One region of the Lysobacter sp. P5_C4 genome, then DNA from elsewhere that is predicted to be linked to it. Evidence: predicted binding sites of a transcription regulator. Region 1 holds the regulator's gene; the other holds the start of a gene.

Evidence for each region. Region 1 encodes HrcA, which represses chaperone genes, less so after heat shock. Its sites were predicted from a motif close to TTNGCACTCNNNNNNNNNGAGTGCNAA; they were not measured.
Region 2: the regulator HrcA is predicted to act here: its motif matches at 1,338-1,364, upstream of groES (co-chaperone GroES).

The regions. Positions count from the first base shown of each region.
Region 1 covers NZ_JBFULX010000003.1:392,035-395,445, reverse strand. The annotation lists gene recN (DNA repair protein RecN) at 1-1,604, opposite strand, end outside; gene hrcA (heat-inducible transcriptional repressor HrcA) at 1,685-2,737, shown strand; gene grpE (nucleotide exchange factor GrpE) at 2,824-3,339, shown strand.
Region 2 covers NZ_JBFULX010000005.1:191,095-194,505, reverse strand. The annotation lists gene groL (chaperonin GroEL) at 1-947, opposite strand, end outside; gene groES (co-chaperone GroES) at 1,004-1,291, opposite strand; gene ACXJJ8_RS13460 (helix-turn-helix transcriptional regulator) at 1,903-2,331, shown strand; gene ACXJJ8_RS13455 (protein-disulfide reductase DsbD) at 2,396-3,411, shown strand, end outside.

The DNA of each region.
Region 1 (3,411 bases):
AGCATGCGGGCGAGTTCTTCCTCGCGGTCCTTCGCTTCCAGTTTGCGCACCGCGCTCTGGGTCATGCCTTCGCTCGCGGCCTTGCTGACGCGGTAGTGGGCATGCCCCTGCGCCGCGACCTGGGGCAGGTGGGTCACGCACAACGCCTGGCGCTTGCCGCCGAGGGCGCGCAATTTCTGGCCAACGATGTCGGCCACCGCGCCGCCGATCCCCGAATCCACTTCGTCGAACACCATTGTCGGCACGGCATCCAGGCCCAGCGCGGCCACTTCGATCGCCAGCGAGATGCGCGAGAGTTCGCCGCCGGAAGCGACCTTGCGCAGCGCGCGCGCCGGCTGGCCGGGGTTGGCGGCGACGAGGAATTCGACGCGCTCGGCGCCCAGCGGGTCCGGATCTGCGGCGGCGTTCGGTTCGATCGCGACCGAAAAGCGGCCGCCGCCCATCCCCAGTTCGCCGATGAGCGTGGTGGTCGCCCCCGACAACGCGCTCGCTGCCTTCGTGCGGGCTTTCGTCAATGCCGTCGCGGCGGTTTGCCACGCGGCGCGCGCGGTTTCGATTTCGCCGTCGAGCGCGCGAACGCGTTCTTCCGACCCGTGCAACGCCGCGACTTCGGCTTCGATCGCATCGCGTTGCGCGGCCAGTGCATCCGGCGCGACACGATGCTTGCGTGCCAGGTCGTGCAGCTGCACGAGTTTGCGATCCAGTGTGTCGAAGGCGGCCGGGTCGACGTCGAGATCGGCGCGCACGCGCTCCAACAGCGAGGCCGCTTCGTCGATCTGGATGGCGGCGATGTCGAGCATCGCGTCGATGTCCGCCAGGCGCGGCTCGTGTTCGGCCTGGCGCGCGAGTGCGTTGCGGACCTGCTGCAATTGGCGGCCGAGCGACGGGCCGTCGTCGCCGCCGAGGCTGGCGCCGGCGTCATCGCAGGCGGCGATCAGCCCGGCGGCGTGCGCGTGGCGCTTGTGCGCGGCAACGAGTTCGGCGAACGCCTCCGGCGCCAGCGCTTCCCGCCGCAATTCCGCGAGTTGGTGTTCCAGGAAGCCGAGGCGATCGCCGGGGTCCCCGCGCTGCGAGAGGGCATCGCGTTCGCGCATCAGCGCAGACCAGGCACGCGCGGCGCCCTGCACATCGGCGAGCTTGCCTTCATTGCGGCCGAATGCATCGAGCAGCGCGAGCTGGCTACCGCGCGACATCAGGGCCTGGTGCTCGTGTTGCCCGTGGATTTCGACGAGCAGGCCCGCCAGTTCGCCCAGTTGCGCGATCGTCGCCGGCCGCCCGTTGATCCACGCCTTCGAACCGCCGTCGGCGCGCAGCGTGCGACGCAATTGGCAGGCCTCGCCGGCGTCGTCGAGTTCCTGCTCGCGCAACCACGCGGCCGCTTCGGGCGCGTCGTGGAGTGCGAAGACGGCGATCAATTCCGCGCGCTCGGCGCCGTGCCGGACCACGCCGCTGTCGGCGCGGGCGCCGGAGAGAAAACCGAGCGCGTCGACGAGCAGGGATTTGCCGGCGCCGGTTTCACCGGAAATCACGGTCAGGCCGGGGCCGAAATCGAGTTCCGCGGCGCGGACGACCGCGAAGTCCTGGATGGCGAGGTGCGTGAGCATGGCGTAAGCGTAAACGGTCCTGCGTCTCGCCCGAAGCGATTCCTGTTGCGCACCTCGCGCAGCGGGCTTATACCGGCTTGATGGCCACCCGACCCGACCCCGAACTCGATCCGCGCGCACGCCAGTTGTTGCGCACCCTCATCGGGCGTTACATCCGCGATGGCGAACCGGTTGGTTCGCAGACGTTGGCGCGCCACGCCGGCCTGGACATCAGCCCCGCCACCATCCGCAACATCCTCGCCGACCTGGAAGAAGGCGGGCTGCTGACCTCGCCGCACACCTCCGCCGGCCGCATCCCGACGACGCAGGGCTATCGCGTGTTCGTCGATTCGCTGGTGCAGGTCAAGCCGCTGCCGGAAGGGGAACTCGCGCGTCTCCGGCAGGAATTGCCGGCGGGCTCGGGCACGCAGGCGCTGCTCGGCAACGCATCGGAACTGTTGTCGGCGATGACGCATTTCGTCGGCGTCGTCGGCGTGCCCAGGCGCGAACAGTTCGCCTTTCGCCACATCGATTTCGTCGCGCTCGACGCCAACCGCGTGCTCGCGATTCTCGTTTTCGCCGACAACGACGTGCAGAACCGGATCCTGCACACGCGCCGGACCTGGGACGCCGGCGAGCTCGAACGTGTCGCCAATTACCTGAACCAGCATTTCGCCGGGCGCCCGCTGCAGGACATCCGCACCACGCTCGTGCATGAATTGCGGGCGGCGCGCATGGAAATGGAAACCTTGATGGCGCACACCGTCGAGCTGGCCGAACAGGCCCTCGCGCCCGACGGCGGCGACGATGTCGTGCTCGCCGGCCAGACCCGCCTGATGGGCGTGCAGGACCTGTCGGACCTGGACCGCCTGCGCGATCTGTTCGAAGCCTTCTCCCGCAAGCGCGAGATCCTGCAGTTGCTCGAACGCACCGCACGTGCGCCGGGCGTCCGCGTGTTCATCGGGGAGGAAAGCGGGGTCGCCCCGCTCGAATCGGTCTCCCTGGTCACCGCGCCCTATGGCGCGGGGGGGCGTGTCCTGGGCGTGCTCGGGGTGATCGGGCCGACGCGCATGGCCTACGACCGCGTGATCCCGGTGGTGCAGGCGGCCGCGGGGGTCCTGGGCAAGGCGCTGGAGTCGAACTCGGGCGGATAGTCGCCCCCGGGGCTTGAAAGCCGGTCGGTCCGGCCGCATCGCTGAGACCACGGGTGGCGAGGACGCCGCCGAACGGACCGATTCGCATGATCCAGGAACCCACGCAGGAACCCCAGGACGCCGACGCCGCCCTCGACCACGAGGACGTGCCGCAGGACCAGATCGAAGCCCTCCGGGGCGAACTCGAACAACTCCGCGCCGAGCAACTGCGCGAGCGCGCCGACCTCGACAACCAGCGCAAGCGCCTCGCGCGCGACGTGGAAATGGCGCGGAAGTTCGCCAACGAACGCCTGCTTTCCGAGCTGCTGCCGCTGTTCGACAGCATGGAAGCGGGCCTGGCGGCCGCCGAGAAGGCCGACCCGCTGCGCGAAGGCATGGAACTCACGCTGCGCCAGCTGCACCGCATCGCGGAAGCCAACGGCTTGCTCGAAGTGGCCCCGCAGGCGGGCGACACCTTCGACCCCGAACGCCACCAGGCCATGAGCATGGTCGAAGCCGGCGCGTTGCCGCCGGGCAGCGTCGCGCAGCTGTTCCAGAAAGGCTACGTGCTGAACGAGCGGCTGTTGCGCCCGGCACTGGTGGTCGTGGCGCGACGCGACTGAACGGTTGACGCCGCCGGCCTCTTGAAGCGGCCGCGCGCACCCCTACATCGCAGGCATTCCGGCGGCACGGCC
Region 2 (3,411 bases), on a different contig from region 1:
TCCTTGATCGTCGCCTTCTCGAGCGAGAGGCCGACTTCTTCGGAGATCACGGTGCCGCCGGTCAGGGTGGCCATGTCTTCCAGCATCGCCTTGCGACGGTCGCCGAAGCCCGGTGCCTTCACGGCGCAGACCTTCACGATGCCGCGGATGGTGTTGACCACCAGCGTGGCCAGCGCTTCGCCTTCGACTTCCTCGGCGACGATGAGCAGCGGCTTGCCGGCCTTCGCCACGCCTTCCAGGACGGGCAGCAGGTCGCGCACGTTGGAGATCTTCTTGTCGTGCAGCAGGATGAAGGGATCATCCAGCTCGGCCGACATCGACTGCTGGTTGTTGATGAAGTACGGCGAGAGGTAGCCGCGGTCGAACTGCATGCCTTCGACGACGTCGAGTTCGTTCTCGAGGCCCGAGCCTTCCTCGACCGTGATCACGCCTTCCTTGCCGACCTTCTTCATCGCGTCGGCGATGATGTTGCCGATCGACTCGTCGGAGTTCGCCGAGATCGTACCGACCTGCGCGATCGCCTTGTCGTCGGCGGTGGGCTTGCTGATGTTCTTCAGCTCGGCGACCGCGGCGACGACCGCCTTGTCGATGCCGCGCTTGAGGTCCATCGGGTTCATGCCGGCGGCGACCGCCTTCATGCCTTCGCGGATCAACGCCTGGGCCAGCACGGTCGCGGTGGTGGTGCCGTCGCCGGCGTTGTCGGAGGTCTTGGACGCGACTTCCTTCACCATCTGCGCGCCCATGTTCTCGAACTTGTCGGACAGCTCGATCTCCTTGGCGACGGACACGCCGTCCTTGGTGATCGTGGGGGCGCCGTAGCTCTTCTCGAGCACGACGTTGCGGCCCTTCGGGCCCAGGGTGGCCTTGACGGCATTGGCGAGCACGTTGACGCCGCGCACCATCTTGGCGCGCGCGTCCTCACCGAAACGAATTTCCTTGGCAGCCATTGCGAATTACCTCAGTAGAAGTTTGCTTGTGTACGTTGGAATGCGAAGGGCGACGCTCAGCCGAGGACGGCGAGGATGTCGTCTTCCTTCACCACGAGGTATTCGGTGCCATCGAGCTTCACCTCGGTGCCGCTGTACTTGCCGAAGAGCACCTTGTCGCCGGCCTTGACCTTCGGGCTGCGTACCGAACCGTTGTCGAGGACCTTGCCTTCGCCGACGGCGACGACTTCACCCTTGATCGGCTTCTCGGTGGCCGAGTCCGGGATCACGATCCCGCCGGCGGAGAGCTTTTCTTCTTCCATGCGCTTGATGACCACGCGGTCGTACAGCGGCTTGATGTTCATTGAAACCCTCGCAAGTGCTTGATGCGGTTGGTGAAAGACCGCGATTCTAGCAGTCGTCCGGAACGAGTGCCAAGAAATCGCGCAAATGAAACCCGCGGTGCGGGTCTGCGACTCTAATCGGGTTGCGGCAGCCCGCTTTCAAGGGCGCGATGCAATCGCAAACGAAGGGAACCCCTCCCCCGCAGGCGCAGGGGGGAAGGGCGAGAGAGGGGTTCCGCGGAGACGATGCTCCGAAAAAAGGGCGCGCACGTGGCCGTGCGCGCCCCGGGGTCGGGAGTTGCCGAGTCCGTGGCGGGCGATCCCTCGCCGTCCTCCACCCCCAGTCCGTTGCCTGGCCGAAAAGTTCCTTCGACGGCGCCGAGAATTGCGGACTTCGTCCCCGTTGTGAAGGGTGGTAGCGGCCGTGAAACGGTGCGCATTGGTAGCTAAAACCAGTGTTTACAGCCTGAGCTCCAGTCCCCGGCTCACGCCAGCTACCAAAAGTAGACAGGTTGCTGCCATTATCATTCACCCGGTGAACAGCGGTAACATTGGCGCTTCATACCAGCAGTTTGCGTGTGTAACGTGCGGACACGCCTTCACATGGCACAGATTTTTCTACGCAGCCCATCATGACGTCCCAGCAACGCATCCGTCTCGCGCGCCGACACGCCGCCATGTCGCAAACCCAACTCGCGCAAGCGGTGGGTGTGCAGCGCAGTGCCGTGAGCCACTGGGAAGCTCCGCAGGGCAAGAATCCGAGCGTCAAGCACCTGCGCGAAATCGCGATGGTGACCGGCGTGCAATTCGAATGGCTCGCCACCGGACGCGGGCAGATGGCGCCCTCGCGCGAAACGGTGCTCGACTCCGTCGCCGCGGTCGACGCCCTGCTCGTCGACGACTCGCTCGAACAACGCTTGCTCGTCGCCTTCCGCGAGGCGCCGGTGCGTGCGCGCCTGGCGCTCGTCGAGCTCATGGAAGAACTCGCCAGCCAGCGCACGGGGCGCCCGCGCGCGAAATCGCTCATGACCAGCGACGCCTATTACGACAGCCTCGACTGACGCCGGCACTTAGCCCGGCCCCGCGACACGAGTACGCTATGGCGCCCCGTTCGGCGCCTTTTTCGTGACCGCACTGTTCCGCCGCACCACCCGATTCGCCGCGCTGTCGCTGTTCGCCCTGTGGATGGGGACCGCGTCGCTTGCGGCGAACGCGGTCGACGAGAAAGACCTCCTGCCGGTCGACCAGGCCTTCGCGTTCGACGCGAAGGCGACCTCGCGCGAATCGATCGCGCTGACCTGGCAGATCGCGCCGGGTTATTACCTGTATCGCCATCGCACGAAGGTCGACTCCCCCGACTTCGCGGGCGCCGCGCTGCAGATGCCGGCCGGCAAGCACAAGCACGACGAATTCTTCGGCGACGTCGAAACCTATCGCACCTTGCTCGAAGCGAAGGTGGTGGGCGCGCCCGCCCCCGACGCGCGTTCGGTAACGCTGCAGGTGAAATACCAGGGCTGCGCGGATGCCGGCGTGTGTTATCCGCCGCAGATGCGAAGCGTGCAGGTGGCCTTGCCTTCGACGCCCGGCAGCCTGCTCGATGCGCCCGCCCCCGGCGGCCTGCTGCCATTGCGCGGCGGAAAAGGCGAGCCGCTGCCGGAACAACAGGCCTTCCGGATCGAAGCGATCGCCAACGGCGGCAACGCGCTGCTCGTTCGCTTCGCACCGGCGCCGGGCTATTACGTCTATCGCGACAAGACGCAACTGAAGTTCGATGGCGAGGGCATCACCCTGCGCGCGCCGCAATGGCCGCCGGGCAGGCAACACCGCGACGAACACTTCGGCGATGTCGTCGTGTATTTCGATCCGGTCGACGTCAACGTGCCGGTGCAGCGCGCGCATGCGGGCGCCGTCGACGGCACCTTGCGCGTCACGTTCCAGGGCTGCCAGGACGGCGGCATCTGCTATCCGCTGATGACGCGCAGCTTGCCGGTGTCGTTGCCGGCCGGCGCGGTGTCGGGCGCGAAGGTCGACGATGGCAGTCCGCTCGCCGAAGACCAGCGCCTCGCACAAAGCCTCGGCGGCCAACATCGCGCGTGGGCGTTGGTGTTGTTCTTCGCATACGGGCTGGGCCTGGCGTTCAC